2 regions of the Marinobacter sp. NSM genome follow, and region 1 is predicted to be linked to the other one. Evidence: predicted binding sites of a transcription regulator. Region 1 holds the regulator's gene; the other holds the start of a gene.

What was found. Region 1 encodes FliA, which starts transcription of late flagellar genes. Its sites were predicted from a motif close to CTAAAGTTTNNNNNNNNNNNGCCGNTAA; they were not measured.
Region 2: a site for FliA is predicted at 3,446-3,473, ahead of ACTZWX_RS05275 (methyl-accepting chemotaxis protein). Genes of this name have one in related genera too.

What each region holds. Positions count from the first base shown of each region.
Region 1 covers NZ_JBQTCK010000001.1:39,569-55,268, reverse strand. Annotated here, with positions in the region: gene ACTZWX_RS00265 (chemotaxis protein CheW) at 1-543, opposite strand, end outside; gene ACTZWX_RS00260 (ParA family protein) at 536-1,333, opposite strand; gene motD (flagellar motor protein MotD) at 1,521-2,303, opposite strand; gene ACTZWX_RS00250 (flagellar motor protein) at 2,321-3,061, opposite strand; gene ACTZWX_RS00245 (protein-glutamate methylesterase/protein-glutamine glutaminase) at 3,061-4,221, opposite strand; gene ACTZWX_RS00240 (chemotaxis protein CheA) at 4,266-6,359, opposite strand; gene ACTZWX_RS00235 (protein phosphatase CheZ) at 6,380-7,165, opposite strand; gene cheY (chemotaxis response regulator CheY) at 7,186-7,569, opposite strand; gene ACTZWX_RS00225 (RNA polymerase sigma factor FliA) at 7,729-8,472, opposite strand; gene ACTZWX_RS00220 (MinD/ParA family protein) at 8,505-9,317, opposite strand; gene flhF (flagellar biosynthesis protein FlhF) at 9,387-10,703, opposite strand; gene flhA (flagellar biosynthesis protein FlhA) at 10,761-12,935, opposite strand; gene upp (uracil phosphoribosyltransferase) at 13,161-13,799, shown strand; gene ACTZWX_RS00200 (uracil-xanthine permease family protein) at 13,802-15,055, shown strand; gene flhB (flagellar biosynthesis protein FlhB) at 15,297-15,700, opposite strand, start outside.
Region 2 covers NZ_JBQTCK010000002.1:245,756-261,455, reverse strand. Annotated here, with positions in the region: gene rarD (EamA family transporter RarD) at 1-73, shown strand, start outside; gene ACTZWX_RS05295 (DUF3565 domain-containing protein) at 70-303, shown strand; gene ACTZWX_RS05290 (LysR family transcriptional regulator) at 282-1,163, opposite strand; gene ACTZWX_RS05285 (cation diffusion facilitator family transporter) at 1,257-2,030, shown strand; gene ACTZWX_RS05280 (CHAD domain-containing protein) at 2,047-3,396, opposite strand; gene ACTZWX_RS05275 (methyl-accepting chemotaxis protein) at 3,630-5,306, shown strand; gene ACTZWX_RS05270 (TRAP transporter substrate-binding protein) at 5,417-6,487, shown strand; gene potA (spermidine/putrescine ABC transporter ATP-binding protein PotA) at 6,618-7,739, shown strand; gene potB (spermidine/putrescine ABC transporter permease PotB) at 7,732-8,589, shown strand; gene potC (spermidine/putrescine ABC transporter permease PotC) at 8,586-9,356, shown strand; gene ACTZWX_RS05250 (extracellular solute-binding protein) at 9,353-10,390, shown strand; gene ACTZWX_RS05245 (diguanylate cyclase) at 10,589-12,745, shown strand; gene ACTZWX_RS05240 (alanine/glycine:cation symporter family protein) at 12,748-14,160, opposite strand; gene ACTZWX_RS05235 (universal stress protein) at 14,317-14,760, opposite strand; gene ACTZWX_RS05230 (TRAP transporter large permease) at 14,794-15,700, opposite strand, start outside.

The sequences.
Region 1 (15,700 bases):
GATAACAAACCGATAGTTATCCCTGGCACCGGCGGGAACCCGCCCGGCCATGATCCACTCTGCGGTGTCTACCACCCGCAGGTTATGGTCCCTGTCAGGGCGAATTCCCATGTACCACCGGGGACTGCCGGGAATCGGCCGGATTTCCTCTTCAATTCGATGAATGGCACCAAGCAACACCAGGGGTACGGCAAGTTGCAGGCCTGCCACCGTAAAAATCAGACACTCAAAAGGCCCCTGAGACCAGTCTGGCCGAGTCGGTGGTTCTGTGCTGTCTGCCGACGGCTCCGGGGTAGTCACCACGGTGGCCTCCGGCGGTGCCTGCGGCGCTTCCTCGATAACCGGTACAGGCTCTGGTTTCGCGATCTGGACGGGCTTTTCCCGTACTCTGGCTTTGGTTTCGGTCTTCGGCGTCGGCGCCAGCTGAACCTTTTCGGGCTCTTGTTCCTTTACACTGCTGGTTGCCGTGTGCAGAAGTTCGTCGAGGTAACTGGCGATCGCCGCGTCGGGCGTGGCCAGCTGTGTCATTTTTTTGTCAGCCATGCTGCCGCTCCCTCGTGGTAGCGGTCAACGCCAGAACATCGTCAAGCAGGTGCCGGTAGGCCCGAACACCATGAGTTTCCGCATCCAGTACGGAGGGGATGAGACCGGCCTGGCTGGCATCCCGGAATTTGGTGTCCACCGGAATGGCAAAACGCCAGAGGTTATCGCCGTAGGTTTTACGCAGCAGATTCAGGCTCTTCACGGAGGCCTGGGTGCGGCGGTCGTAAAGCGTAGGCACGATGGTGTACGACAATTCGTTCTTCTGGGAACGCATTATCATTTGCAGGGTGTGCAGCATACGCTCCAGGCCCTTGATCGCCAGAAACTCCGTCTGCACCGGGATAATCAGGTGCTGGGCCGCCGCCAGGGCATTGACCATCAACACGCCCAACGACGGCGTGTTGTCGAGAATCACGTAGTCAAAGTCATCCCAGAGTTGCGCCAGGGCCCGGGAGACAATCAGCCCCATGCCCTCCACGCCAATCATCCGTCGCTCCAGTGTGGCCAGGGCGGTGCTGGCCGGTAGCAGCGACAGGTTAGGACAACTGGTCTCGGTAATCAGCTGGGCAGGCAAGCCATCCGGCACCTTGCCCTGGTGTTGAAACAGATCGAATACGCTGTGCGCCAGCGAATCCGGGTCATACCCGAACCAGCTGGTCAGAGAGCCATGGGGGTCCAGGTCGACCACCAGCACGCGCTTGCCGCGTTCGGCCAGCAACCCGCCGAGGGCTACCACCGAGGTTGTCTTACCTACACCACCTTTTTGATTGGCTACAGCCCAGATACGCACGCTTGTTACTCCAGTTTGGCTATGCCCGACAGAAATACCGGCCGCTACTGACCATATCGGCACGCGGACCCGAAACTTGACTGTCCGCTGTCCGTTTTACGCGGCAAGCCTTTGCCGATCCGGATGATAAAAAGACTGTAATACAGGAAGCGTGCCAGTTCGGCCATACGCATCTGCCACCGATAGATCAGCGAACGGCACCTCGAATACTGGCGTCTCGGGAAATCAGAAGTACAACCCGGCGATTACGCCGCCGCCCCTCCTCGGTATCGTTTCTTGCCACCGGTTGGTACTGGCCGTAACCCACTGCTGCCAGGCGCTCGGGCTCGACACCTTCCATCATCAACATGCGAGCGACCGCCGATGCCCTGGCACTGGAAAGCTCCCAGTTGGACGGAAACCGGCTGGTTCTGATTGGTTGATTATCGGTAAAACCTTCCACCTTCACGGCGTTATCCCGGTTGCGAAGCACTGTCGCGATTTTTTCGATGACCTGGAAGGCATCATGGTGGGGTTCGGCGTCGCCACTACTGAACAGCATGCTGTTTGGCAGGTTTAGCTCCAGCCAGTGTTCATTGGTTTCCAGGCTGACCACGCCCTGACTGATCAGTTCATCAAACTCCATAGTCAGTTGATCTGCCATGGTTCTGAGGGCTTGTGTGCGGCTCTCGGCATCCAGTTGAGGATTGCGAGGGGCTTCGGTGACCGGCGGGGGAATGACGTCTTCTGGTGAACTGGTCCGTACCCGCAGTGGCTGGTCGCCCACCTGGACCGGCTGCACCGAGCGCTGGGGTGCGTTAAACACGCCTGTCAGGGTTTCGGACAGAACTTTGTATTTGCCCTCGTTAACCGAGGACACCGAGTACATGACGACAAAAAAAGCGAACAGAAGCGTGATGAAATCCGCGTAGGAAATCAGCCAACGCTCTTTGTTGTGCAGGTCATCCTGGGGTTGTCTGCGCCGACGCATAGGCTATTCCGTCCTGATTAGTGCAGGAAGCCCCGCAGCCTCAGTTCAATGGATTTCGGGTTCTCACCCTCAGCGATGGCGATGATGCCATCGATCATCATGTCTTCGTAGCGGGTACGTTCCTTGACGATACTTCGCAACTTGTTGGCGACAGGGAAAAACAGCAGATTAGCCAGGGCCACGCCGTAGATGGTGGCTACGAACGCGGTGGCAATGCCGCTTCCCAGGGACTGCGGGTCTTCAAGATTGGTCATTACCTGTATCAGGCCCATGACCGCCCCGATGATACCGATCGTCGGCGAATAACCACCCATGGCTTCGTAGATACGCGCCGCCTCAAGATCCCGCTGTTCACGGGATTCCAGATCCACTTCCATAATGCTGCGGATGGCTTCCGGCTCAGCGCCGTCAACCAGCAACTGCAGCCCTTTGCGGGCAAATTTCTCCGGCTCTCGCTCTGCCAGACCCTCAAGGCCCAGCAAACCCTGCTTACGAGCCTTCACGCTCCAGTCGATGACCTTGCCAATACCATCCTCCAGGCTGATGTAGGGCGGCACAAACACCCAGCGAATCTGCGCCATGGCACGCTTGAGCATCGGCCAGGAGGTTTGCAGAATGGTGGCCGCCAGTGTGCCCCCAACCACGATCAGCCCGGCAGGCCCATTGAACAGGGAACCGACGGCACCACCTTCTAGCAGATTGCCACCCAGGATGGCTACAAAGGCAAGGATGATGCCCAGCAGGCTCAGAATATCCATCAGCTCACGCCTTCAACCAGCCGGGGGCCCACTTCATCAAGCGGCAGGATTTCGTCACTCAATCCGGCCTTGGCGACGGCCATGGGCATGCCGTAGATCACCGAGGATTTCTCGTCCTGGGACCAGACCACCGAACCGGACTGCTTCATCATCCGGCAGCCTTCTTTACCGTCTGCTCCCATTCCCGTCAGGATGACGCCCAGGGTTTTTCCCGGGAAGCTGCGGGCAAGAGAACCGAAAGTGACATCCACACAGGGTTTGTAGTTCAGCCGTTCGTCACCCGGCAGGATCCTGACTCTCGCCTGACCGCCACGATTTTCGATCATCATTTGCTTGCCGCCGGGCGCCAACAGGGCATGACCAGGCTTCAGGATATCGCCATCCTCTGCCTGCTTGACCTGAATACGGCAAAGTTTGTTCAGGCGCTCGGCAAAAGCCGGGGTAAAGCTGGCAGGCATGTGCTGCACCAGCACAATGGGAGCCGGGAACGACGCCGGCAGCGCGGTCAAGACCTTCTGCAGCGCCACCGGTCCTCCTGTGGAAGTGCCAATTGCAACCACGCTGTAATGTCTTGGTGCGGCTTTCCGGGAGGGCCGTCTTGGCGCTTCCGGCTGGCGGGTCGGCTCTGGCTGGACCGGGGCTGAGCGGTCGCGGGTTACCGGTCTGGCGGGCCGCTCTGGAGGCTGCGGGGCAGCCGGGCGCGCCCCCCCGGAACGCGGCGCTGCCGGGCGCGCAACCGGAGCCGCAGAACGACCGCTGGGCTTGCTGCCGGCCACGTCAAGAATCCGATCGATGAGGATTTTCTGAAGTTGGCTGGTATCCCGGGCAATTTCCTCGAAGTTCTTGGGCAGGAAGTCCACTGCCCCGGCTTCAAGGGCATCCAGAGTAACCCGCGCGCCCTCATACGTCAGAGAGGAGAACATCAACACCGGGGTCGGGTGCTTTTTCATGATTTCACGAACCGCCGAAATGCCATCCATCACGGGCATTTCGTAGTCCATGGTAATCACATCAGGGCGCAGCTTTTCGGCCAGCTCCACCCCTTCACGGCCATTGGTTGCCGCACCAACAACCTCGATCTGCCCCGAGGCCGTGAGGATTTCCGTCAGCCGTTTGCGAAAGAACCCTGAATCATCAACGACCAGGACAGAAACTGTCATCCATTTCTCCTAAACAATCCTGCATGTTGTCTGCCCTGGCACCGCTAACCGTAATGCTGAAGAAGGCTGGGTACGTCAATAATCAGGGCAATGCGGCCGTCACCGGTGATGGTGGCCCCGGCCATACCGGGCGTACCCTGTAACGCCCGCCCCAGGGGCTTGATCACCACCTCTTCCTGGCCGATCAGCTGGTCCACCACGAACCCGACCTGCTTTGTACCCATGGCCACAATCACCACATGGGCGTTTTCCGGCTCTTTCTGCCCAGCTGCGCCATGTACCAGCCAGCGCTTGATATGGAACAGCGGGAATACCTTGTCACGAACCACGATGCACTCCCGGCCATCGACGATGTTCGTTTTCGACAAATCCAGATGGAAAATTTCAACCACGTTCACCAGGGGCAAAGCGAAGGACTGATCGCCTAGCATGATCATCAGCGTAGGCATGATAGCCAGGGTGAGCGGCACCTTGATAATAATGCTGGTGCCCTTGCCCTGTTCAGACACGATGTCGATCTGGCCGTTAAGTTGGCCGATCTTGGTCTTCACCACGTCCATACCAACGCCCCGGCCAGACACATCGGATATCTGTTCCTTGGTCGAGAAACCGGCGGCAAAAATCAGGTTAAAACACTCATTATCGGTCAGTCGATCTGCGGCATCCTGGTCGTACAGTCCCTTCTCCACCGCTTTTCGGCGCAGAACATCAGGGTTCATACCCGCACCGTCGTCAGAGATGGAAAGCAGGATATGATCCCCCTCCTGTTCCGCTGACAGAGTAACAGTGCCTGCACGGGGCTTTCCGGCCTTTTCCCGCACCTCTGGCATTTCAATGCCATGATCAACGGAGTTTCTTACCAGGTGAACCAGCGGGTCGGACAGCGCTTCGACCAGGTTCTTGTCCAGGTCGGTTTCTTCCCCGTGCATCACCAGGTTGATTTCTTTCTTCAGCCCTCGGGCCAGGTCTCGTACCACCCGTGGGAAGCGCCCGAATACCTTTTTGATCGGTTGCATGCGGGTCTGCATGACCGCCGCCTGCAAATCGGTGGTCACCACGTCGAGGTTGGCGACCGCCTTGTGCATATGTTCATCTTCGCTCTCGGAGCCCAGACGCTGCAGGCGATTACGGACCAGCACCAACTCACCCACCATATTCATGATGTCGTCAAGGCGCTTGGTATCCACCCGCACGGTGGTCTCGGCTGCGGGCGCCGCATCTCTTGCCGGGGCGGCGGGGGCTGCCGGTTTGGCTTCCTGCTTGGCGGGTTCCGGTTGTTTTGGTTCCGGCTTCTTTGGCTCAGGCTTGGCCGCAGGCTCAGGTTTGGTCTCCGCTACGGGGGCTGCACCAGGGCTCTTGCCTTTGCCGTGCAGCTCATCCAGCAGGTTTTCAAACTCGTCATCGGTGATCAGATCATCACCAGTGGATGATTTTGCCGGTTCTTCTGGTTCCCGCTCCGGCGGGGTGTCGTTATCAACAACCGGGGGGCCGGCAAACTGGCCTTTGCCATGCAACTGGTCCAGCAGGGCTTCAAACTCGTCGTCGGTGATCTCGTCGCCGTCTGATCCGGCGTCATTGTCAGAGGTATTTTCCGGTGCGGCCGCCGGCTGTTGATCCGCACCTTTTTCATCGGCCAGAGCATCCAACAGTTGCTCGAATTCTTCGTCGGTAATATCACCGGAATCATTGCCCCCACCCACGGCAGGTTCGGGTTCTGGGGTTGGCGTTGCTGGCGCTGCCGTGTCGCTTTCCGGCTTGGCAAGTTCATCCAGCGCGGCGATCAATTCGTCCGGAGCCGGCGTCGGCTCTTCACGGTTACGAACCTGATCAAACATGGCGTTGACGTGGTCCAGGGCTTCCAGCACCACGTCCATCAATTCGGAGGTAACCTTGCGCTTGTGGTTGCGAAGGATATCGAACACATTTTCCGCAGAGTGACAGCAGTTGACCAGCGCTTCGAGCTGCAGGAACCCGGCACCGCCCTTGACCGTGTGGAAACCACGGAAGATGGCGTTGAGCAGGTTGCTGTCATCCGGATGCTGCTCAAGATCTACCAGCTGCTCGGACAGCTTTTCGAGAATCTCGCCGGCCTCAACCAGGAAGTCCTGCAGGATCTCTTCGTCAGCATCAAGCGCCATGCGTCACCCTCTATAATCGTTCAGAAACCGAGACTGGATAACAGGTCATCAACGTCGTCCTGCCCCGAAACTACATCATCACGCTCCTCAGCCTTGATCTGAGGCCCTACCCCTTTTTCGGCCGATTCTTCTTTTTCTTCAATCTGGTGCACGGTGCCGGTGAGCTGGTCCACGTGGCTGGCCATCACCACCAGGTCAAGCAGGTTCTCTTCGACTTCTTTCACAAGGGCCGTGACTTTCTGGATAACCTGCCCGGTAAGATCCTGGAAGTCCTGGGCCAGAAGGATTTCAGACAGATTGCTATACAGGGTGTCGGAATCGGTGGCCAGGCCCGCAAAGAAGCGATCAATGCGTCCGTACAGTTCCCGGAATTCTGCCGGCTCCATTTCCCGACGGCGCAACCGCTGCCATTCGTCTCGCAGGGCGGTCGCTTCGTCGCGCATGTTATGCGCCACCGGCATGCTTTCTTCGACCAGGTCCATGGTGCGATTGGCCGCCTGGCTGGTCATCTGGACAACGTAGGCAAGCCGATCCGAGGCATCGGACATCTTGGACAAGGCTTCTTTCTGCTCGGCACTGCGGGCGTCTATCTGAAAATTCCGGATAGCCTCGTGCAGGCTCCGGGTCAACCGCCCCACTTCCCGATAGAGGCTCTGGTCGCGAACTTCACTAAGCTCGTTGATCACCGACATTGCCCGGGCGTAGTTACCGGAACTGATGCATTCGGCCAACTCCGAACTCTGCTGCTGGAGCTTTTCGGTTACTTCCGGGTCAAGGCCCTGATGGTTCTCGTTCTTGTCAGTCATGACAGCCATCCGACCCCTGGTTACTGGATTCGCTCGAAGATCTTCTCAATCTTTTCCTTGAGAACGGCAGCAGTAAACGGTTTGACGACGTACCCGTTAACGCCGGCCTGGGCCGCCGCCACAATCTGGTCACGCTTGGCCTCCGCAGTTACCATCAGCACCGGAAGGTTCTTCAGGTTCTCGTCTGCCCGCACCGCCTTGAGCAGATCAAAACCCGACATGCCAGGCATGTTCCAGTCGGTCACCAGGAAGTCGTACTTGCCGCTCCTCAGCATGGGCAAGGCAGTGTTGCCATCGTCCGCTTCATCCGTATTGGTGAAGCCAAGATCGCGCAGCAGATTTTTGATGATTCGCCGCATTGTGGAAAAGTCATCCACAATGAGAATTTTCATGTTTTTGTCCAATGGGACCTCCAGTCAGTAACACCCGGATTTCATTAAGCCTTTTGAAAGTCTAGCAGGCCGCTGCTTTAACCGCTTATTGTGTGTTGTTTGGCCGCGTTGTAAAGCGCCGGTTACCAAAATCTACACAGTTACGCGCCGCGCGGTCAGCGCCGGCCCGGTTTATTCTGGCTCGTCTTCCCGCCAATCGGACAACCGCCCCCTGAGACGAAGGGCCGCCTGGCTATGAATCTGGCTGACCCGGCTCTCGCTGACGCCAAGCACCGCGCCAATTTCCTTCAGGTTGAGCTCTTCCTGGTAGTAGAGGCTCAACACCAGCTTTTCTCGCTCAGGAAGCTCTTCAATTGCCTCTGCCAGGCTTTTCTGGAATGCATTTGATGCAATACCATCCAGGGGATTATCGCTGGCCTCTGTTTCTTCTATCGGCAGCTCCCCGGATTCATTGAGTTCATCAAGGCTAAAAAGTCGGCCACTGTTGGCGTCTGCCAGGGAGGCATGATATTCCGACAAGCCAATGCCCAGCTCTTCGGCAACATCAACGTCCTGGGCCTCGCGCCCGGTGCGGTCTTCAACCGTCTTGATGGCTGCCGCGATACGGCGGGCATTTCGGTGAACGGAGCGGGGAACCCAGTCGCCCTTGCGGATCTCATCCACCATGGCACCGCGGATACGAATACCTGCGTAAGTTTCAAAGGTGGCACCCTTGCCGGTGGAATAGCGTTGCGCAGCTTCCAGCAGGCCGATCATGCCCGCCTGCATAAGATCTTCAAGCTGAACCGAGGCCGGCAAACGGGCCATCAAGTGTAGGGCGATTTTCTTGACCAGCGGCGCATGCTCCTCAATCAGCTGAGAGGGGCCTTTTGCGCCAGCCTGATGGTAGATTCCCAGGTTTTTCGCCAATGTCATGTATCCGGTTTTCTTATAGGACTGGATTCAGATCAGACTTCGACGAGCCGCTCCACGAAAAACTCCAGATGCCCTCTTGGCGAGGATGGCAGCGGCCAGCTGTCCACTTTCTCTGCCAGGGCACGGATCGCCAGCGACGCCTTGGCCCGTGGATAGGCATCCAGAACGGCCCTCTGCCTCTGAACGGCTTTTTTGACGGCTTCGTCGTAAGGCACGATACCTACATATTGTAGCGCTACATCAAGGAAACGCTCGGTGACACGGGTCAGTTTTTCATACAGATGCCGGCCTTCCTGCTCATTTCGCACCTGATTCGCCAGAATACGGAAACGGTTGGTACCGTAGTCGCGATTCATCAGCTTGATCAGGGCATAGGCATCGGTAATCGAGGTAGGCTCATCGCACACAACCAGCAGCAATTCCTGTGAGGCCCGCAGGAAACTGACGACGGACTCGGAAATACCGGCTGCTGTGTCAACGATCAGCACATCAATCTGGTCACCCAGCTCGCTGAAGGCGTTGATCAGCCCCGCATGTTCCATCGGGCTCAACTGGGTCATACGCTGGGTGCCGGACGATGCGGGAACAATCTTGATACCACCCGGGCCGTTGACCAGCACGTCCTTGAGGTCGCACTCGCCACTGAGCACATCCTGCAGATTGCGATTGGCGGTAATGCCCAACAGCACATCGATATTGGCAAGGCCAAGGTCTGCATCCAGCAACACCACCCGTCGGCCTTTCTGGGCCAGCGCGATACCGAGGTTGACGGACACATTACTCTTGCCGACACCGCCCTTGCCGCCGGTAACCGCAATCACCTGAACCGGATGTGGTCTGCTCATACTGTTATCAGTCTCTTACTGCGTTCTTGTGTGGGCACAAAGGCAGCGCACCGGCTGTACCACCGGGCCTCAAGCCCCTTCTGCAACGGCCTGGCCGTGCTGCATTATTTTCAGGCGTTCTACGCCCAACCGCATCAGAGGAATGGCCTCTGCCCGGTGCAGGTCTTCGGGAATCTTCTGGCCATCGGTATACCACGCTACTGGCAGGCCGGTTTCCATGACAAAGCCCAAAGACTCACCCAGTGTCAGCGCTTCGTCAATCTTGGTCATGACGCAGCCTGCAAGGTTTGCCATCTTATAGCAATGCCACACCGATTTCATGATGCGCGGCTGGCTGGTGGCAGACACGACCAGATGGGTACGGATATTGTGATCGCTCCGGGCCAACTCCGCCAGCTGTTCCTGATAACCGCGATCCGAGCTGGTCAGCCCGGCGGTATCAATCAGAACCAGGTGCCGATCTGACAGTTCGTCCAGAATATCATCCAAGGAATGACTCTCGTCCACAACCCGGACAGGCACATTGAGAATACGGCCAAACACGAACAGCTGTTCATGGGCTGCCACCCGGTAGCGATCGGTGGTGACCAACGCCAGGGAATCCGGCCCATGCTCCAGTACATATTGGGCTGCCAGCTTGCCAATGGTGGTGGTCTTCCCAGACCCGGTTGGCCCCACCAGAGCATAGACGCCGCCGGCCTCAAGCCAGTCTTCCCGAGCGGTACGTACGCCGTTGGCCAGCATCTTCAGGGATTGCTTCCAACCGTCTTCCAACCTGCCGGCGCGATGCTGACGGGACAGAGAGGTTGCCAGCTCCGTGCCCAGACCAAATTCCTGCAGCCGCTCGGCAAGCCTCTGCTGAACTGCATTGGATGCCGCGACTGCAGGCTTCTCGGGTGCCGAGGTACGGCCGCTGACCATCTCTCTCAGGGAGTTGATTTCCGCTCTCATGCTCGCCAACTCATCCGAGTAGCCCGCCGCTGGCCGGCCACCTGCATTGCCCACCGAGGTCGACCCGCCAGCCAGCTCACCTGACCAGTCGGCAGCCGGCCGATCGTCAGCCAGTGCACGATCACATTCCGCGCCGACACCCGCCCGCTTCTCCCGCACTTCGCGAATGCGACTGCGCGATCGGTTCAACTCTTCTTCCAGCCGACGATGCTGGTCTGCCTGCAGCTCCGCCAGGCGCGAGCCGTTGGTGGCCTGTGCCGCTTTCTCGCCAAGGCGCTGGCGTGCCATATTTTCGTCATAGTCCAGGGCCGTCACAATTTCGACGCCTCCGTCCACCCGGCGATTGGACAAAATAACGGCATCCGGTCCCATCTCATGACTGACCTGCTTCAGGGCTTCGGCCATGGTCTTTGCAAAAAACCGTTGTACTTTCATAGCGCTTCATCCTCCCCCGGCGTGCCCAAATCGGGTGTTCGCCTTGCCCTGCCGGCCTTACTGGCCAACAGAGGCGACTATCGTGATCTGTTTGTTATCCGGAATTTCCTGGTACGAGAGCACATGCAAACGCTCTACCCCATAACTGGCAAACTTTGCCAGCACCGGCCGCAAGGGCCCGGAAACCAGAAGAATCGCCGGCTTGCCCAGCATTTCCTGGCGCTGAACACTGTCCTGAAGGGACCGCTGTAGCTTTTCCACCATATTGGGCTCAAGCACCAGGCCAATATCGTCCTGTCCGCCGGATTGTTGACTCTGTTGCACTGACTTAAGCAACAACTGTTCCAGGTCTGGATCCAGAGTGATCACCGGTATCTCGGTGTCGTTGCCACAGATGCTTTGAACGATCATTCGGCGCAACGCCTGCCGAGCCAGGGTGGTCAACAGTTTCGGGTCCTGGCTTCTGGGGTGGACGTTAACGATGGCTTCGGCAATGGAGCGCATATCCCTGACCGGCACTTCTTCCCGGAGCAGATTCTGAAGCACCCGCAACAGGACGCTCACGGAAATCGTCGTAGGCACCAGCTCCTCAGCCAGTTTCGGAGCCATTTTCTCCAACTGGTCCAGCCACTTCTGGGCCTCTTCATGGCCGATAAGTTCATGGGCGTGCTTTTGCAGAATCTGGTTAAGGTGGGTAGCCACCACCGTGCTGGCATCCACCACGGTGTAGCCCAGAGTCTGGGCCTGGTCTTTCTTGTCAGGCTCAATCCAGATGGCATCCAGGCCGAAGGCCGGGTCTTTGCCGGCAATGCCTTCCACCTTGCCGAACACCTGGCCCGGATCAATGGCCAGCTCACGTTCCGGGTGAATCTCCGCCTCGGCAATGGTCACACCCATCAGGGTAATGCGATAGACGTTCGGCATCAGGTCCAGATTGTCCCGAATGTGCACTGACGGCATCAGGAAACCCAGATCCTGAGACAGTTTTTTGCGAACCCCCTTGATGCGACTGAGCAGCTGCCCGCCCTGGGATTTATCGACCAGAGGAATCAGCCGGTAGCCCACTTCCAGACCAACGATGTCAACGGTCGCCACATCATCCCAGCCCAGCTCCCGGGTTTCACCGGGCGCCGGCAGCGCCTGTCCTTCTGCGCCGGACCGATCCTGAACCACCTCGCCACCGGCACGGGGCGCTCCACCAGCCATGCCTCCACGACCGGCGTAAACGCCCTCTTCTTCCACAGTCTGGCTTTGCTTTTTCCAGATCAGCCAGGCCGCACCGGCCGCAAGGCTGCCCAATCCAAGGAAGGCAACATGGGGCATGCCCGGAATCAGGCCCAGGATAATCAGGATGACGGCGGCAATACCGATGGCCTTCGGCGCGTTGAACATCTGATGAATGATCTGCCCGCCCATGTCCTGGCTGGCCGTTACCCGCGTTACCATGATGGCAGCGGAAGTAGACAGCAACAGTGATGGAATCTGGGCAACCAGGCCGTCACCGATGGTCAGCAGCGCGTACCGCTGCATCGCCAGGCCAAAGTCCAGGCCATGCTGGAGCATGCCGATCGAGATACCACCGATGATATTGATCGCAAGAATCAGCAACCCCGCAATGGCATCGCCCTTCACAAACTTGGACGCACCATCCATGGACCCATAGAAATCCGCTTCCTGGGCAATCTCCGAACGGCGGCTTTTGGCCTCGTCCTGGTTGATCAGGCCCGCGTTCAAATCCGCATCAATGGCCATCTGTTTGCCGGGCATGGCGTCCAGGGTAAAGCGGGCACTGACTTCCGACACCCGTCCGGCGCCCTTGGTCACTACCAGGAAGTTGATTATCATCAGGATGGCAAACACTACCAGACCAACGGCGTAGTTACCGCCGATCAGAACCTCACCGAACGATTCGATCACCTTACCGGCGGCATCGCCACCTTCGTGACCGTTGAGCAGGACAATCCGGGTAGAGGCCACGTTCAACCCCAGACGCAGGAGCGTGGCAACCAGCAGCACCGTCGGGAACGACGCAAACTCCATGGGCCGAAGCGCGTACACACACACCAGCAGGATGACGATGGACAAAGTGATGTTGAAGGTAAAAAACACATCCAGCAGGAAGGCCGGCATGGGCAGGATCATCATACCCAACAAACCCATCAGCATCAGCGGAATACCGATACTGCCCCGCGTCAGGGTTTTGACGTTACTCAGAACTAACGCTCTGTCCATGCTGGATACTTCTCCGCTCTGCCGTGCTTTCCGGAACTGTCAGGGTCGAAAATCTGACGCGGCGCGCCAATCTGGGAGAGTTATCGCAAGAACCGTACCAGGCCTTACAATTTTTGATATTTACGGCACGACCAGCGCCTGACGCAGGCGCCCAGATACGGTATCCTTGCGCCATTTATTGCATCCGAATCCAAGCCCGAACATTCGAACACACAGGTGACCCCAATGCCGATCCACGAAGTGAAGCACCCCCTGATCCGCCACAAACTCGGCCTGATGCGCCGCGCAGACATCAGCACCAAGAATTTTCGTGAACTGGCACAGGAAGTTGGCGCGCTTCTGACCTACGAGGCGACCAAAGACTTCAACCTGCAGGAAAAGACCATTGATGGCTGGGCCGGGCCGGTGACCGTGGAACAGATTCACGGCAAGAAAGTCACCATCGTGCCGATTCTGCGCGCTGGCCTGGGCATGCTCGACGGCGTGCTGAGCCTGATCCCGGTGGCACGAGTGAGCGTGGTAGGCCAGATCCGTAACGAAGACACCCTGGAAGCTGAAACCTATCTGGAAAAACTGGTGGGCGAGCTGGACCAGCGTATGGCCCTGATCATCGACCCGATGCTGGCCACCGGTGGCTCCATGATCTCCACCATCGACCTGCTCAAGAAAGCCGGCAGCACCGAAATTCGGGCCCTGGTGCTGGTGGCTGCCCCGGAAGGCGTCGAAAAAGTACTGGAGAAACACCCGGACGTTTCCATCTACACCGCGTCTGTTGATGAGCGCCTGAACGAAAAAGGCTACATCCTGCCTGGCCTGGGGGATGCCGGTGACAAAATCTTCGGCACCAAGCAGAAGGACGTCTGAGCATGCAGGAACACACCAATGAACCCGTGTGGAAGCAGGCACTAGCCGGCTCCCAGATGCTACTGGTCGCCTTCGGCGCCCTGGTATTGATGCCCCTGATCACCGGGCTGGACCCCAACGTCGCGTTGTTTACTGCCGGCGTCGGCACCCTGATTTTCCACGTGGTCACCGGTGGCCAGATTCCCATCTTCCTGGCCTCATCCTTTGCCTTTATCGCACCAATCATCGCCGCCAAAGGCCGCTTCGGGCTGGAAGAAACTCTTGGGGGCCTGATGGCGGCCGGCATCCTGTACATCATCCTCGCCGGCGTCGTGCGGGCACGGGGCACGGGCTTTGTCACCCGCCTGCTGCCGCCTGTGGTCATCGCCCCGGTGATTATGACCATCGGCCTGGGACTGGCATCGGTGGCGGTGCATATGGCCTCTGGCCGCACCGGAGACGGCGCTGCGGAACTGGTGCCTTACAACACCGCCATCACCATTGCCATGATCTCCCTGGCGGTTACCATCGTCATGTCGGTCTGGGCCAAGGGCATCTTCCGGCTCATCCCGATCATGTTCGGAGTGATCGTGGGCTACACCCTGTCCTGGTTCGCCGGCATTGTAGACACCACCCCGGTCCAGGAGGCCCCGTGGTTTGCCGTTCCCAACTTCGTCGCACCCGCCTTCAGCTGGGGCGCCATCCTGTTCATGATCCCGGTCGCCATCGCCCCGGCCATTGAACACATTGGCGACGTACTGGCCATCGGCAACGTCACCCGCAAAAACTACCTGCAAAAGCCCGGCCTGCACCGCACCCTGCTGGGCGACGGCCTGGCCACCAGCGCCGCCTCCATGCTCGGCGGACCACCCAACACCACCTACTCTGAAGTCACCGGCGCCGTCATGCTGACCCGCAACTTCAACCCGAAAGTCATGTGGTGGGCCGCGGGCACGGCCATCGTCCTGGCCTTTGTCGGCAAGTTCGGTGCAGCCCTGCAGACCATCCCGGTTCCGGTTATGGGCGGAATCCTGTGCCTGCTGTTCGGCTCCATCGCCGTGGTCGGCCTGAACACCCTGATCCGCCACCAGGTAGACCTGTCCCAGCCCCGTAACCTGGTGATCGTAGGCGTGACCCTGGTATTCGGTATCGGCAACATGGTGGTTGGTACGCTGGAGGGTATTGCTCTGTGCGCGGTTGTCGCGATCGCCTTGAACCTGATTCTGCCGGGCGAGAAAGAAGCCTGGGGTAAGCGAATTCAGGAGCCCAAGGCTTAAGCAACGAAAATGGCCAGGCCGACATCAAGCGCCGCCTGGCCCATCTGACTTACAAAGACCTCTTGATTCCTATACTGACCAAGCTTGCGATGCAGTGTTGGGTGGGCCTCCCAAAAATCTCGGAGGCCATGGATGGCCGGAGCGAAGCGCTCATGGATGAGCTCGTAGCGTTTTTTGGGAGGCCCACCCAACACTACAATCCCCGGCACCTTGCAGGCTAGAACGAGCCAAACTCCAATATCTAAATATCGCGCCGCATCTCCGGCGGAATCGGAAAATCAGGCATACCCGGCTTGGCCCCGCGCCCCTTGCGGAACTGCCGGAGCTGGAACACATAAGCCAGCACCTGAGCAATGGCCATATACAAACCGTCGGGAATCTCCTGCCCCACATCGGTATTGTGATACACCGCCCGGGTCAGCGGCGGCGTCCGCAGGATTTCTACCTTGTGCTCACGGGCAATCTCCATGATCTTGAAGGCAATCTCATCCGCCCCCTTGGCCACCACCACCGGCGCACCCATTGAATCCTGGTTGTATTTCAACGCCACCGCATAGTGGGTCGGGTTGGTAATCACCACATCGGCTGTCGGCACATCCTGCATCATCCGGCGCTGGGCCATCTCACGCTGCAGTTGGCGAATCT
Region 2 (15,700 bases), on a different contig from region 1:
GAGCTTTGGCATGATCTGGGTGGCGCTAGGGATCTATTCCTGGTCGGCTTGGGGGCAGAGGGGGAGATCGTGAAACAGCGCATCACCGGCTATCACCAAGACGATGAAAATCATTGGGTGGCACAACTGGCCTGCGGGCATAACCAGCATGTGCGTCATGATCCGCCCTGGGTGAACCGGCCATGGGTTATTACCCCGGAAGGGCGGCAGTCCATGCTGGGGTTTGAGCTGGACTGCAAGAAGTGTGATGAGGGGGCGCCGGCAGACGAGCAGCCAGGCCCTCAGGCCATCGTCTCCAGATAGGCTTCCAGTTCGTCGGCCAGCCAGCCCACCACGGCACCGCCCTGGGCCTGTTCCGATTCCAGGGCGCTGAACACCTTCCACCAGCGTGCGCTGCGGTGGTGGATGGTTTTCAGTTGCTCTTTCCGCAGTGCCTCGGCAATTAACGGTAACGGCAGGTCCGCCCAGCCGGCGCCGTCCATCACCGCATCGCGAATCAACTCATACTGAGTGAAGGCCAGGTAGTTGGCGGTTTCCGGTGAGTCTGCCACCAGCACGGAATCCTGCATGTAGGCAATGGTGATTTCGGTGTGGCTGATCAGGTCATCCTGGGTTACCCGTTTGAGCTGGCTAAGCGGATGCTCGGGCGCAGCTACGGTCAGCATGCGCACGTCAGCCAGCTCGCGGAACCATTGGTAGCCTTCATTCATCAGTTCCGGCATCAGGCCGTAGGCGACATCTACTGACTGGTTTCGGACCAGCGAGGGCAGTTCTCGCGGGGGCGCCAGATAGATCGACAGGCTGGTTTGCGGAAATCGCTGTTTCAGGCGGCGCAGAATGTCCCGCCAAATGTCCTCGGGAATGGCATCGTCCCGGGCGATGCGCAAGACCGATTCGGCCCCGCTCAGGTGGTGTTGGCAGCGGGCCTGGATCTGGCCGGCGACCTGATCGAAGCGCCGGCAATCGGTGAGAATGGACTGGCCGATGGAGGTCAGATGCAGCTGGTTACCGCTGCGTTCAAACAACTCAACTCCCAGTTCATCCTCCAGCGAGGCCAGCACGGTGCTCACTGTGGTTCGGCTGCGGTTCAGCTCCCTGGCGGCTGCGGCAACGCTGCCGTTCCGGACCACGGACAGAAAGATTTTTATCTGGGAAGTTTTCATGCTTATCTTATTGCGCCGGATTTTCCGTCGCTCAGCGACTCACGCCTTCGTGGGGATGCCGATAATATGGCCGGCAATTCTCAGGAGGTCAAAATGTTTACTTCTCTGGCGCGGGAAAATATGGCGCTGGCATTATCTGCGGCCGGTGCGGGCTTGTTTGCTGTCGTCGGTATCGGCTGGGGGCTTTGGGTTGATTCCCTGGTCATTCTTTTCGATGGTGCCTACTCACTGATCAGTCTGGCACTGTCCCTGCTTTCTCTCTATGCCGCTCGCCTGGTGCGTCGGCCAGCAACAGAAGACTATCCGTTTGGTTTGGGTGCGGTGGAGCCGCTGGTGATTGCGGTGAAAGGCCTGGTTATTGCCCTGGTGTGTGTGCTTTCACTGGCCTCGGCGGTGGTTTCGTTGCTGCAGGGTGGCCGTGCGGTGGCCGCCGATATGGCCATGGTGTTCGGCGCGGTGAACGTGGTGGGCTGCCTGGCGGTGTGGGTTTACCTGCGCTGGTCCAGCTTTCAGAACGACTCCGGCCTGGTCAGGGCCGAGCAGAGGCAGTGGCTGATGGACAGCGCCCTGAGTGCTGCCGTGATGATCGGTTTTGCCGCCGCCTGGATGCTGGAGAAAAGCCAGTGGTCTGCACTGGCAGTCTATGCAGACCCGGTGATGATGCTGGTGATCTCGGTGTATTTCATGACCGTGCCGGTGAAGATGATTCTGGAGTCAGTGCGGGAGTTGCTGCTGGCGGCACCCTCGGAAGAGGCCATGGACGATATCCAGGAAACCCTGGAAGACCTTGGCTTGAATCCGGGCCAGGTGAGAGTGGCGAAGTTGGGCCCTAACCTGCTCCTGGAAGCTCGTATGGTCAGAATCTGAACCTGGTGTTCTGGCATCAGCCTGCCTTCAGCCCGCCGATGGACAGAATCAGTCTGCGGGTGTCGTCCTTTTCGACGGCCAGGTAGTCCAGCAGGGCCTGAAGCGCGCCGTTTGGATCCTCCGGGTGGTTTGAAGCAAACCGTTTGAGCAGCTCAATCTGGACATGCAGATCCTGGAAACGGCCATAGAGATCCTGGCGCTGTCGTAGGGTCTTAAGGGCGGATTTCCAGCTGTCGATGTCCAGTTCCATGAGGTAGCGGATGCGCTTCAGGAGTTTGCGGAGATTGTGTATGTCCTCATCTGGCGCGTCGTGCAGCAGTTCGGCGGTTTTCCGGTTGAACATGCGCAGCCGGTGTTCAACGCTTTTTTGAACGTCCCTGGTACTGAGTTTGTCGATCAGTTTGCGGAACTGCCTTGACTGCAGCTCATCCTCCCAACTGTGCAGGCTCTGCCGGTAACGTTTGCTTCCAAGCCGTTTCGCCAGTTTTTTCTGTTCCTTGCCCACCCGCGCGCAGACCCATTGCTCCAGTGCCCGCAGGAGCTCTGGCTGGTCACTGCATAGCTGCGGCAGATCCTGGCGGAAGACGTGCAGATCCCGCAGGTTGCTCGTGGCCTGGGCGTGTCGTTTCAGGTGGGAAATGTGGCTCTTCAGTGATTTGTTTCCGGTTACCTCGGCCAGGGATTCGGCCACGGCGCGGCTGCGACGAAGGGCAATGCGATACTGGTGGAGAAACTCATCGTCCAGGCCGAGCATCACCCCCCGATGTAACTGGTTAAGACTCTCGGCCTGCCCCAAAAGCACTGACGGAGTGTCTTTGACCGTCGCTTTGCCGGCGTTCTTGTGCCGTTTCTGGTTCTTGCGTTTGAACGCCCCATAACTGAAGTCCACCGGGGTTAGAAAGGTTTCAAGCCGACCTTCCCGTTTGCCGAGTTTGCGCCAGTGTTTAATTGGTAAACGTATGTGAATAAAACTGGCGGTGGGGAGTTCAAAGGGAGCGTGCGGCACCAGGGTGGCTGCCAGTTCCAAAAGCGCCGGGTTGTGCCCGACAATGGCCAGGGTTTGCGCCTGATCGTCACAGTTCTGCAGCCACTGTAATAGACGCCGGTAATCAAAGGTATAGAGTTCCGGGTTAGTGTAAATCTGCGCTTCACCCATCGAGGGATGCAAAATGCCTTTAAGCGTTTGTTGGGCGCGCAGGGCAGGGCTTGCGTGAATCTCTCCTGCCATGGCCCCGTAACGCAGCAGCGCCTTCCCGAGCGGTGCCAGCTGTTGCTCGCCTCGTGGGTTTAGCGGGCGGTCCTTGTCGCTGAGGTTGTCGTTATCCCAGCTGGACTTGGCATGGCGGATGAGAAAAAGGTGTTTCACGGTGAGCTGTCCCCGGCACGACTGACATGAAACTTTAGTCTGACACAAGCTCAAGTCGTTTACATGACGGCCGATACCCGAACTACCTGAAAGGCTTGATACAAATGGCCTGGCTACCAAGTCGACATGTTTGTACTTGAGTATTGGTATACAGGCGTTAACAAACTGGAACAGCCTTGTACGTGGCACTGTGGATAATCCCGAGGCCAGAGCAGACAATCCGGAGCAGAACCATGACATTGTTGAGCAACCTGACCATCCGAGCCCGCCTGTTGATTGGCGTATTAGTGCCGGTACTGATTACGGCGGGTACCATTGCCTGGATCACTGCCAGCCAGATTCAGGCAAACGGAGAAGCCGAGTTGGAACGTCTGGAGGAAGAGCTTCTGGATGCCCGTAAGGAGGGCCTGAAGAACCTCGTGGAAACGGCCCGCGCAGTGGTCATGGATGCCAAGAACAACTCTGGGTTGTCTGATAGAGACGCCCGCGAGGAGGCTCGCAAACGGCTACGCTCCATCACATTCGGGCAGGATAACTACGTTTTTGCCTACGCTCGTAATCTGGATAATCTCGCCTACGCTCCGGACCCTTCCCGCGAGGGGCCGACGACCAACCCCAATACACAGAAACTGGTTCGGGACCTGTTCTCAGCGGCGGGAACCGACGGCTTTTATGAGTACGACTGGACAAACCCCGCCTCGGGCGAGGTAGAGCCGAAAGTGTCTTATTCAAGCATCATCCCGGGCTGGGACTGGATGATGGGTGCCGGTATTTACGTCACCGATATTGAACGGGTATTGGTTGAGGCACGAAAGGAAATCGATTCGGCTATGGCGGCGGCCATGGGCTTTATCCTGTTGGTGACGGTTATCGTAGTTGCCGTGTCCCTGATCATAGGGCTGGTGATTGGCCGAACGGTGACGGCGCCCCTGAATAAAGTCAGCGATATGATGCAGGAAATCGCCGACGGTGATGGCGACCTACGCCAGCGTCTGCCGGAAGACGGCAAGGATGAGTTGGCTGAGCTAGGCCGCCGGTTCAATCATTTCGTGATCAAGATTCAGGATACTATTCGTGAAGTGGGCTCAACCACCGATCAGGTCGCCTCGGCCGCCGAAGAGCTGAGCCGTGTGGCCAACGAAACCCGCCAGTCGGTTCAGGAACAGGGCTCGGAAACAGACCAGATTGCGTCGGCGATCAATGAAATGGCAGCCACCATCCAGCAGATTTCCGGCAATGCCAACGAAGTGGAAAGCGCCGCTTCAGACGCCGACCGCATGGCCCGTGAGGGTGGTGAAACGATCACCAGCGCGCAAGGTGCCGTCAACCAGTTGTCCGAAGAAATGGAGAGCACGGCGGCCAGCATTAACGCCCTGGCGGAGAAGTCCAATGATATCCAGCAGGTTCTGGATGTGATCCATGCCGTCACCGAGCAGACCAACCTGCTAGCGCTGAACGCGGCCATCGAGGCTGCACGGGCGGGTGAGCACGGTCGTGGCTTCTCGGTGGTGGCGGACGAGGTTCGGCAGTTGGCCAAACGCTCTGCGGAATCCGCCGATCAGATTCGGGAAATGATTGACGGCTTTGTGGCCGAATCCAAGGCTTCTGTTGAACGGATGAACCATTCCCGCAAGAGTTCCGAGGCTACCGTCGAACGCATCAATCACGCCACTGGTGCGCTGAACACCATTGTGACATCGGTGACCCAGATCCATGATCAGGTTACCCAGATTGCCACGGCGGCGGAGCAGCAGAGCCAGGTGGCCGAGGAAATTAACCAGAATGTGGTGCGTATTGTCGACGCTGCCCAGCGTAGCGACACCGGGGTTAACCAGACCAATGAAGCCAGTCATGAGCTGGCGCGGCTGGGTGAAAACCTGCGTGAGCTCGTGAGCCAGTTCAAGGTCTGATTCCGGCGAGGCCGGCTCACCGCATTGGCGAGGCCTGCCTCCAGGGTTATCATGGCTTTCTGTTACTTGTTCGTTTCACCCTGAAACCAATAACAATGGAAGCCAACACCATGTCTATGCGCAGAATCTTCGTGGCGGCCCTTACGACGGTTGCCCTGCTGGCCAGCCCGTTTGCGGCGGCCGAGAAAACCTACACCATCCGCCTGGCCGAAACCTGGGGCCCGAACTCCAAAATCCTCGGTGAGACTCCCCGCAATATGGCCGCGATGGCGGAGCGGATGTCCGACGGCCGCCTGAAGTTCCGGATTGATTCCTCGAACAAACACAAAGCGCCTTTTGGTATCTTTGACCTGGTGCGCAACGGCCAGTACGACATGGGCCATACCGCCTCGTACTACTACAAGGGCACCATTCCCAACGCCATGTATTTCACCACCATACCTTTTGGCATGATCACGCCGGAAATGTACGCCTGGTTCTACCACGATGATGGCATGGCCTTGATGCAGAAGGTTTATGAGCCTTATGGTTTGCTGTCTTTCCCTGGTGGTAACACCAGTAACCAGATGGGCGGCTGGTTTCGCAAGGAAATCAACTCCCTGGACGACCTCAAAGGACTGAAAATGCGGACGCCGGGGTTCGCTGGCGAAGTGATGTCTGAACTGGGTGTGGCGGTCACCAATCTTCCGCCGGGTGAGTTGTACACGGCCCTGGAGCGGGGCACCATTGATGCTGTGGAATGGGTTGGCCCGGCGCTGGACCTGCAGATGGGCTTTCACCAGATCGCCAAGTATTACTATTCTGGCTGGCAGGAGCCCAATGCCGAAGTGCAGTTCCTGATCAACAAGAAAACCTGGGATTCGCTGCCGGCCGATCTCCAGGAAATCCTGCGGGTGTCTATGCGCACGGCGGCCTACGACATGTACATCCAGAGCACCCACGAAAGCGGGGTTGCCTGGAGCCGCATGACGGAGGATTATCCGGAGGTGACCCACAAGGTATTTCCGCCAGAGGTAATTAACGCCCTGCGTGACACCACTAATCGCCTGCTGAACGAGTTTGCAGAGAGAGACGAACTTGCCCGTGAAATCATCACTTCTCAGCGCGACTACCTCCGTCAGGTACGGCCCTGGACCAATATTTCGGACAAAGCCTATCTGGATAGTGTTGCAGATCATTGAGCCGCATTTCGGCAAGCGTACCGAAGTGAGCTGAGATCAAGGGGCGTCGGGATTGGGGATTATCCCGACGCCCCTTTCTGTTTGCCCCTGTTTCTGGAAAAATAAGCCGCTCATTCTGTGGGCAGGGCCGATGAAACAGACACTGCTATCTCTGAGCAACCTCGCCAAGCAATTTGACGGCAAGACGGTACTGGATTCGCTGGACCTGGAGATCCTTGATGGCGAGTTCATTACCCTGTTGGGGCCGTCCGGTTGTGGCAAAACCACCCTGTTGCGGCTGATGGCCGGTTTCGAGCATCCGGATGACGGTACCATTCTGCTGGGTGGCCAGGACCTGACCCACACACCGCCGGAGAAACGCCCGCTCAACACCGTGTTCCAGAACTACGCGCTGTTTCCCCATATGTCGGTGTTCGACAACGTGGCCTATGGTCTGAAAATGGAAAAGCGCCCGAAGGAAGAAATCCGCCAGCGGGTCGACGAAGCCCTGGCCATGGTTCAGTTGGAGGAGTTTGCCAGGCGCAAGCCGCATCAACTCTCCGGTGGTCAGCAGCAGCGGGTAGCGATTGCCCGTGCGGTCGTCAAACGGCCGAAGATGCTGTTGCTGGACGAGCCCCTGTCAGCCCTGGACTACAAATTGCGGCGCACCATGCAGGTGGAGCTCAAGCGCCTGCAACGGGAACTTGGGATTACCTTCGTGTTCGTGACCCACGATCAGGAAGAAGCCTTGTCCATGTCAGACCGGGTCGTGGTGCTCAAGGATGGCCTGATCCAGCAACTGGGCACTCCCAGGGAAGTCTATGAGCGACCAGCCAACCTGTTCACCGCCCGGTTCGTGGGCGAAACCAATTTCTTCCCCGGCCGCATCGATAAAGCCAACGGCGATGACACCATTACCGTGGATGTGTTTGGCCTGAAACGCACCTTTCGCAAACCCGACTTCCCGGTGGCCGCCGGCCAGCCCCTGCACGTTCTGTTGCGCCCGGAGGACATCCGAGTTCTGGCGCCGGATGACGATGACGGTGTGGCCGGCAAGGTGGTGGAGCGGAACTACAAGGGCAGCACCCTGGATTCGGTTATTCACCTTGAGGACGGCACCGAGGTACTGGCGTCGGAATTCTTCGACGAAGACGATCCCACCTTTGACTACCGATTGGGTGAGCCGGTGAAGGTGAGCTGGGTAGATGGCTGGGAATGGCTGCTTCCCATGGAGAGCCCGGAAGCTGAAGCGGAAGCCAACCTGGATGAGTAGCGTCACGCAGCAGCCGTTTCGCACGGCGGTACTGGTGCTGGTATGGGGCTGGCTGCTGTTCCTGGTACTGACCCCGAATCTGCTAGTGGTGGGCGCTAGCGTGATGACCCGGGACCCAGGCAGCTTTCTGTCCCTGCCTCTGAACCTGGACGCCTACCGGCAGTTGATGAATCCCCTGTATCTGGATGTGTTCCTGCACTCCCTGTACATGGCCGCCATGACTACCCTGATCTGCCTGCTGATTGGCTACCCGTTTGCCTGGGCGCTGACCAAGCTTGGCAAGCAACGGCAGATGCTGCTGATTTTCCTGCTGATCGTGCCCTTCTGGACCAACTCCCTGGTGCGCACCTATGCCCTGAAGCTGCTGCTGGCCACCAATGGCCTGCTGAATAACGCGTTGATGTCCCTGGGCATAATCGACGAGCCCCTGCGGATGCTTTACACCGAGGGAGCCGTGATTGTCGGCCTGGTGTATTTGCTGCTGCCGTTCATGATCCTGCCGCTGTACGCGGTCTTTGATGACCTGAGGGAAGATTTGCTTCGGGCGTCTAACGATCTTGGAGCCGGCCGTCTGGCGACCTTTGTCCACGTGATTGTGCCGCTTACCCTGCCCGGTGTGCTGGCGGGCGTTATGCTGGTGCTGTTGCCGGCCATGGGGCTGTTCTTTGTGCCGGATATTCTCGGCGGCTCCCGCAACCTGCTGGTGGGTAACGTCATCAAGAACCAGTTCCTGGATGCCCGTAACTGGCCCTTCGGCGCCGCTGCCAGCATCGTGTTGACCCTGGCTATGGCGTTTTTGATGTTTGCTCACCGCCTGAGTAAACGGCGCATCGGGGAGGACGGTGTATGAGCCGCTGGTTGCCCCGCACCTACCTGACTCTGGTGTATGTCCTGCTGTACGTACCCATCATCGTGTTGGTGGTGTTTTCCTTTAACGATTCCCGCAGCGGCTACGAATGGGGTGGTCTTAGCCTGCGTTGGTACGAGGCGCTGTTCAATAACCGGGCCATGGTGCAGGCCATGTGGAACTCCCTGTGGCTCGCCCTGTCTGCCGCGACCGTCTCAACCATGATTGGTGCCCTGACCGCCCTGGCCCTTCATCGGTACCGGTTCCGGGGCAAGAAACTGCTCAATGGTATGCTGTTTATCGTGATGATGTCGCCGGAGATCGTGCTGGCGATTTCGCTGTTGGCGCTGTTCCTGTTAGTGGGCCTGAAACTGGGTTATGTGTCGTTGCTGCTGGCCCATGTCACATTCTGTCTGCCGTTTGTGGTGATTACGGTAATGGCACGCCTGAGTGGTTTTGACGAACGCCTGCCGGAAGCGGCCAGGGATCTGGGCGCCAGCGATTTCACCATGACCCGCACGGTGCTGATCCCGGTGATCATGCCAGCTTTGGTGGCAGGCTGGCTGCTGGGGTTTACACTGTCACTGGATGATGTGGTCGTCAGTACCTTTGTTAGCGGCCCGAGTTACGAAATACTGCCCCTGCGTATCTACTCCATGGTACGGGTGGGGTTGAAACCGGAAGTGAATGCATTGGGCACACTGTTGCTAGTGTTCTCACTGTTCATGCTGATCTTGTCTCAATGGACACTGTTAAGGAGTCGACGATGAAGAAACTGGCACTGGCCGGCCTGCTGGCCGTAGGCCTGACCGGGTGTAGCTCTGAAGACCCGCAGGTGCTGAACCTGTACAACTGGTCCGAGTACATGCCCCAGGAAGTCCTGGACAGGTTCACCGAGGAAACCGGTATTCAGGTGGTTTACACCACCTACGACAGCAACGAAGCCATGTATGCCCGTCTGAAGTTGCTGGATGAGAGTGCCGCCTATGACCTGGCCGTGCCTTCCACCTATTACGTCAGCAAGATGCGCCAGGAAGACCTGCTGATGCCCATTGATCGCAGCAAGATCGAAGGCTTTGGCAACCTCGACGACGATCTGATCAACCTGGACATTGACCCGGACAACCAGTACAGCATCCCTTACCTCTGGGGCACCACCGGCATTGCCGTCGACACGGATGACGTGGAAGGCGAGGTGACCGCCTGGGCAGATCTCTGGGACGAGCGTTTCCAGGGTCGTGTCATGCTGACCAACGACATGCGCGAGGTGTTCCACGTGGGCCTGCGGGTACTGGGTTACTCCGGGAACAGCACCGACCCGAAGGAAATCGAGGAAGCCTACGAAAAACTGGCGGAGCTGATGCCCTCGGTACGCACCTTCAACTCCGATGCGCCCCGCATGCCCTACCTGGAAGGCGAAGCCGACGTGGGCATGATCTGGAACGGCGAGGCGGTTATGGGTAAGGAGACTATGCCGAGCCTGGAGTATGTCTATCCACAAGAGGGCATTATCGCCTGGCTGGACAGCTTCGTGATTCCCAAAAATGCCCGTAATCCGGAAGCGGCCCACCAGTTCATCAGCTTTGTGTTACAGCCTGAAATCGCGGCGTTGATCAGCGAGGATATTGGTTATGCCACGCCCAACCATGCGGCGCTTGAGCTATTGGATGAGTCCGTCGCCAATGACCGCGCCAGTTATCCGACAGGAGCGGACATGTTGAACGCCGAATTCCAGGCCGATATCGGCGACGAGGCCTTACAGGTCTATGCGAAATATTGGGAAATGCTGAAATCCGGCCGTTGAGGCCGCTTACCAGGGCGGCGCCAGTGCCGCCCTGAATTCTTCCCGCCAGAATAGTTCTGTAACTGCTGCCTACGGTTTATACTGAAAACATAGCGTCCAACAGCAGGTTTCGCTTTGCGCCCCTCTTCCTGTCGCACTTTATTCTGCCTTGCCTCACTCGTTTTGGCGCTCTGCCTGTCCCAACCGGCGTTGTCTGCCATGCAGCCAGTGGATGAGGGGTGGCAATATCGCTGGGGCGACTCCCCCTTCCGGGCTGACGGCACACCGCTTTGGCTGGACGAACCGGACAGCGCCGAACACTGGCATGACATTGCTTTCCCTTCCAACCCTCCCGGCCGAAAAGGGCAAGAACATGCCTGGTTCCGGGTGACATTACCGGACGGGGAGTGGTACGCGCCGGCACTATACATCTACAGCGTCGATATCATCCTGCAGGTCTGGTTTCGGGGCGAGTTGCTGTACCAGTATGGCACCTTCGACGAGCACGGCCGTGGCAAATTTGAAGGCTGGCCCTGGCACGAGATTCCGTTGCCTGATGGCTACGAAGGCGAAACCATGTACTTCCGTGTGTTCTCCAATTACACGGATATCGGGTTATGGGGGGAGGTGGCCATTCTCGATCAACCGGACCTGGTGCTGCACATCGTTGGCAACTCGGCCGAGAGTCTGGTTATTGCCGCGTTATCCGGACTGATTGCACTTCTTGCCCTGGTATTTACCCTGATCCAGCGAGGCCAGAGAAGTTTCGCCAGCATTGCACTGTTTGCATTCCTGACCGGTGTAATGCTGCTGGCGGAAAGCCAGGCCAGCTTGCTGATACTGTATCAGCCACTGCTGTGGGACTATCTGGCAGCGGGCTCTTATTATTTGATTCCGGTTGCACTGGCGCTCTTGCTTAGCCAGTGGCTCGACGCCCGGCGCCCCCGCCTGGTTCGCTGGCTGATGTTGCTGCATCTAGTGTTTGCGGCCCTTGCCCTTATGTTGGCGCTACTCGGGTTAGTGAACCTGTCCTCCACATTCCCGGTGTATGACGGTGTTTTGCTGATCTCCCTGGCATTAATGGTCGCAGTGGTTGTCAGGAATTTCAGTAGCCTGTATCGGGAGCAGCAGGTGTTTCTGTTTACCTGTGGCGTATTTATCGTTCTGCTGATTCTGGATATGGCGGTTGCTCATGGCTTTCTCCCCTGGGGGCGGGTGCCGGTCAGTTGGGGGGCGCTGGCGTTCTCGCTGGCGCTTATCAGTATTTCGGTGTGGCATTACGGTAAAACCCAACAGGCGTTGCACCAGTTGACCGTTCAACTGGAACAGAAGGTGGCTGAGCGCACTGCCAGAGCTGAAGCGCTTGCTGAGCGAGAGGTAGAGCGGTCAAGGCTGTTAGCGCTGGAGAGCAAGAAAAGTCAGAAATTGGCCGATACCATCGCTGCCCTGCAGGACTGTGCGGGTGTGGAAGAGGCTTTCCAGCCTTTGCTTCAGGCGCTGCCGCAACTGTACTTACCGATTGCCGGCTGTTTCTATCGGCGCAACCCGGGTGGTGGCTATGATCGGGCCAGCCTCTGGGGTAGATCCGCTGCCAATATCTTTCCACCCAGCCTGACACAGGATCTTTCCGGCCTGACGGAGACCGTTTGGCCCGTGCGGAGCCAGGACGTACCTGCGCAACTCTGTTTCCTGCTCCGGGTTGAACCAGCCCAGTTCGGGAATGTTCCTGAGGGCGTTTTGCTTTTGGAGCGCCCGAATCTGCCAGACGTCGTGAAGGATTATGGCACCGCCCGGGTGGTTGCCTGGGTGTATCAGTCTGTCGAGAAGATCGGGATTACCCTGTCAGGGTTGGCCCTGCGATCCGAATTGCAACGGTTTTCCTATGAGGACAGCCTGACGGGTCTTAAAAATCGGCGCTACTTTGATGAGTTATTCCGACATGAGCGGGAGGTCGCCATCCGCTCAGAGCGCCCACTGAGCCTTCTGATTTTCGATATCGACCACTTCAAGCGCTTCAACGACAGTCATGGCCATGATGCCGGTGATGAGGTTCTGCGAATGGTTGGGAGAGTCCTTGAGAACTGTTTTCGCGGGAGCGATACGGTATGCCGTTATGGGGGAGAGGAGTTTACGGTTCTGATGCCTGGGGCGTCACGGGAGGAAGCTCGCCAGCGGGCGGAAAATCTTCGGGTAACCATCGCCGAATCTCAGGTTGATTACCTTGGAAAGCAGTTGGGCAACCTGACGATATCGGCAGGAATTGCATGCTGGCCGGAAAGCAGCCCGGAGTTCGACGAGCTGTTCCGGGCAGCCGACCGGGCGCTTTATCAGGCCAAGGCCGCTGGCCGTAACCGTGTGGTTACGGCCAGCGTTTGAGTTTAATGCCAGATGTTGCTGTCGATTTTCTCGTGCAGCTCCGGGTAATCCTTTGACTTGAAGTGGGGTACCAGTCCCTCTTTCCGTTGGGCCAGGTAGTCCTTGGTCAACTTGGCTACCGTGCCGGACAACAGCACAATCGCCACCAGGTTGATGGCCGCCATTAGTCCCATCGAGGCATCCGCGGCGTTGAATACCGTAACCACGGCTTCATAGCCACCCCAGATCACCATGGCCAGGGCTGCCAGGCGAAGCAGGGAGAGCCCGAGGGTGCTGCCGCCTTTCAGGTAGATCAGGGCGTTCTCAGCATAGGTGTAGTTGGCCACGATGGACGTGAAGGCAAAAAACAGGATGGCGACGGCAATAAAGTAGCCACCGAATTCACCCAGGTGGACTTCCATGGCCTGCTGGGTCAGTTGCGTGCCGGTGATGCCAGAACCGGGCTCCAGCACGCCGGCCAGCAGAATCATCACGGCTGTGGCGGTACAGATAATGATAGTGTCGACAAACACACCAAACGCCTGAACAAGGCCCTGTGACGACGGGTGGTGCGGTGCCGGTGTTGCGGTGGCCGCGATATTGGGGGCAGAACCCATGCCGGCTTCGTTGGAGAACAGGCCCCGCTTGATGCCGTTGAGCATCGCGGCGGTCACCGAGCCGGCGGCGCCCCCGGCGGCTTCTTCCAGACCGAAGGCGCTTTTGACGATCATCGTCAGAATGCCCGGTACCTCGGTGATGTTCATGGCCATCACGCCAAGCGCCAGCAGCACATAGGCGCCCGCCATAAACGGCACGACAAACTCGGCAAAGCGAACGATCTTGCGCAGACCACCAAAAATCACGATGCCGGCGAGCGCCGAGATGACCACACCAACGCCCAGTTTGGGCGCACCAAAGGCACCCTCCATGGCGTCGGCGATGGAGTTTGCCTGTACAGCATTGAACACCAGGCCAAACGAGATGATCAGGCAAACTGCGAAGATGGCCGCTGCCCAGGGGGCTTTCAGGCCCTTGGCAATGTAAACCGCCGGGCCGCCCCGATATTGGCCCTTGCCGTCACGCACCTTGTAGAGCTGCGCCAGGGTGCTTTCGGCATAGCCCGTGGCCATACCCACCAACGCCACCATCCACATCCAGAAAATGGCACCGGCACCGCCGAGGTACAGGGCCACGGCCACGCCGGCCAGGTTGCCGGTGCCGACCCGGGAGGCCAGGCTGGTACACAGCGCCTGGAAAGGTGAAATACCGTGAACGTCGCTTTCACGGGAGCCGCGAATGGCCCTGACCATTTCGCCGAAATTGACGAATTGCAGAAAACCCAGGCGGATGGTGAAGAAGACACCAACGGCCAGCAGGCCGTAGACGAGGACATAACCCCAGAGAATCGAGTTGAGAAAATCGACAATTGCAGTCATGGGTAGACGCCTTGTGATTTGAATGTTGTGAATTGAAAGTAATGCAAGGCGGGGGAGTCTAGCACGGTGAAAATCTGATCAGACTGCGGAAATCCGTGATTGTCAGGGGGCCGGTATTTTGCAACACCGGCCCGAGATTTCAGTATCAATGTCTGTTCAGACCACCAATACCGGGCATTTGGCATGGGATGCCACCCGGTGGGAAACACTGCCCAGGAACATGCCGTCTTTATCACTGTTGGTGCCTTTGGTACCAACGACGATCAGATCCGCCTCTTTGTCCTGAGCGAATTTGACGATCACCTTGGATGGCCGGCCTGCCTTCACAAAGCCGCGCACTTTGGTTGCACCGTGTTCCTTGGCCAGTTCCTTGGCATGGTTAACGACGCCCTTGGCGTAATCCGACAGCACTTTGTCCGGAATGTCCATGTCGTCGGGGCGGCCGATCGACAATGACGCTTCAAACAGGCTGTGGTGCTTGTAGACACACAGGATGAAAATCTCGGCATCCGGGATCAGCTTCTGCAGATCGATTGCTTTATCCAGTGCCTTCAGCGAGGTTTTGGAGCCATCGACGGCTACCAGAATCCGTTTGAACATAGGTCTCTCCTGTTACTGGCCGGGGAACCCGGCTCAGTCTCGGTAAGCCAGGTCCCTCAGGAACAGGGCGATATCCGGGAAGGCAATGATCAGCCCGGCGGCCGCCACCAGCATGAAGATAAACGGTGGCGTGCCCCGGATCACTTCCATGTAGGGTCGTTTGAAGATGGCGATGGCGGTAAATATGTCGCAGCCAAACGGTGGCGTGGCCGAGCCTATGGCCACCTGCAGGGTGATCAGCACCCCTACCAGAACCGGGTCCAGCCCGGTTGCCTGGATGGCTGGTGCAAAGATGGGGGTGAGCACCAGAATGACCACAATCGGGTCAACAAACATGCAGGCGATGAAGAAGGCAATACAGATGGCAATCAGCACACCCACCGGGCCGGCTTCGTTTACGCCGACGGTTTCCAGGATGGCCTGGGGAATCTGGGCGAAGGAGATAATCCAGGAGAAACCATTGCCAACGGCAACCAGAATAAACACCACGGCGGTGATCAGGCCGGTGGACTTGGCGATTTTGTAAACGTCCCTGAGCTTCAGGGAGCGGAAGATCACGAACTCCAGCACGAAGGCGTAAAGCACGCACACGGCAGCAGCTTCGGTGGGGCTGAAAATACCGCCGTAGATACCGCCAACAATGATCACTGGGAACATCAGCGGCCAGGAGGCATCCCGCACCGACAGTGCCCTTTGCTTCCAGCTGGCCTTCTCTTCGGTGGGTACATTGTGCTTGTACGCATAGAACAGGCAGTACAGAGAGAACATGAACAGGATCAGAATGCCTGGCCCGATACCGGCAATGAACAGTTCGGCAATGGACGTTTCGGAGATAACCCCGTAGATAATCATCCCGATACTCGGGGGGATCAAGAATGCGATGTCACTGGCGTTGATGATCAGTGCGAGCGTGAACGGATCGGAGTAGCCCGCTTTCAGC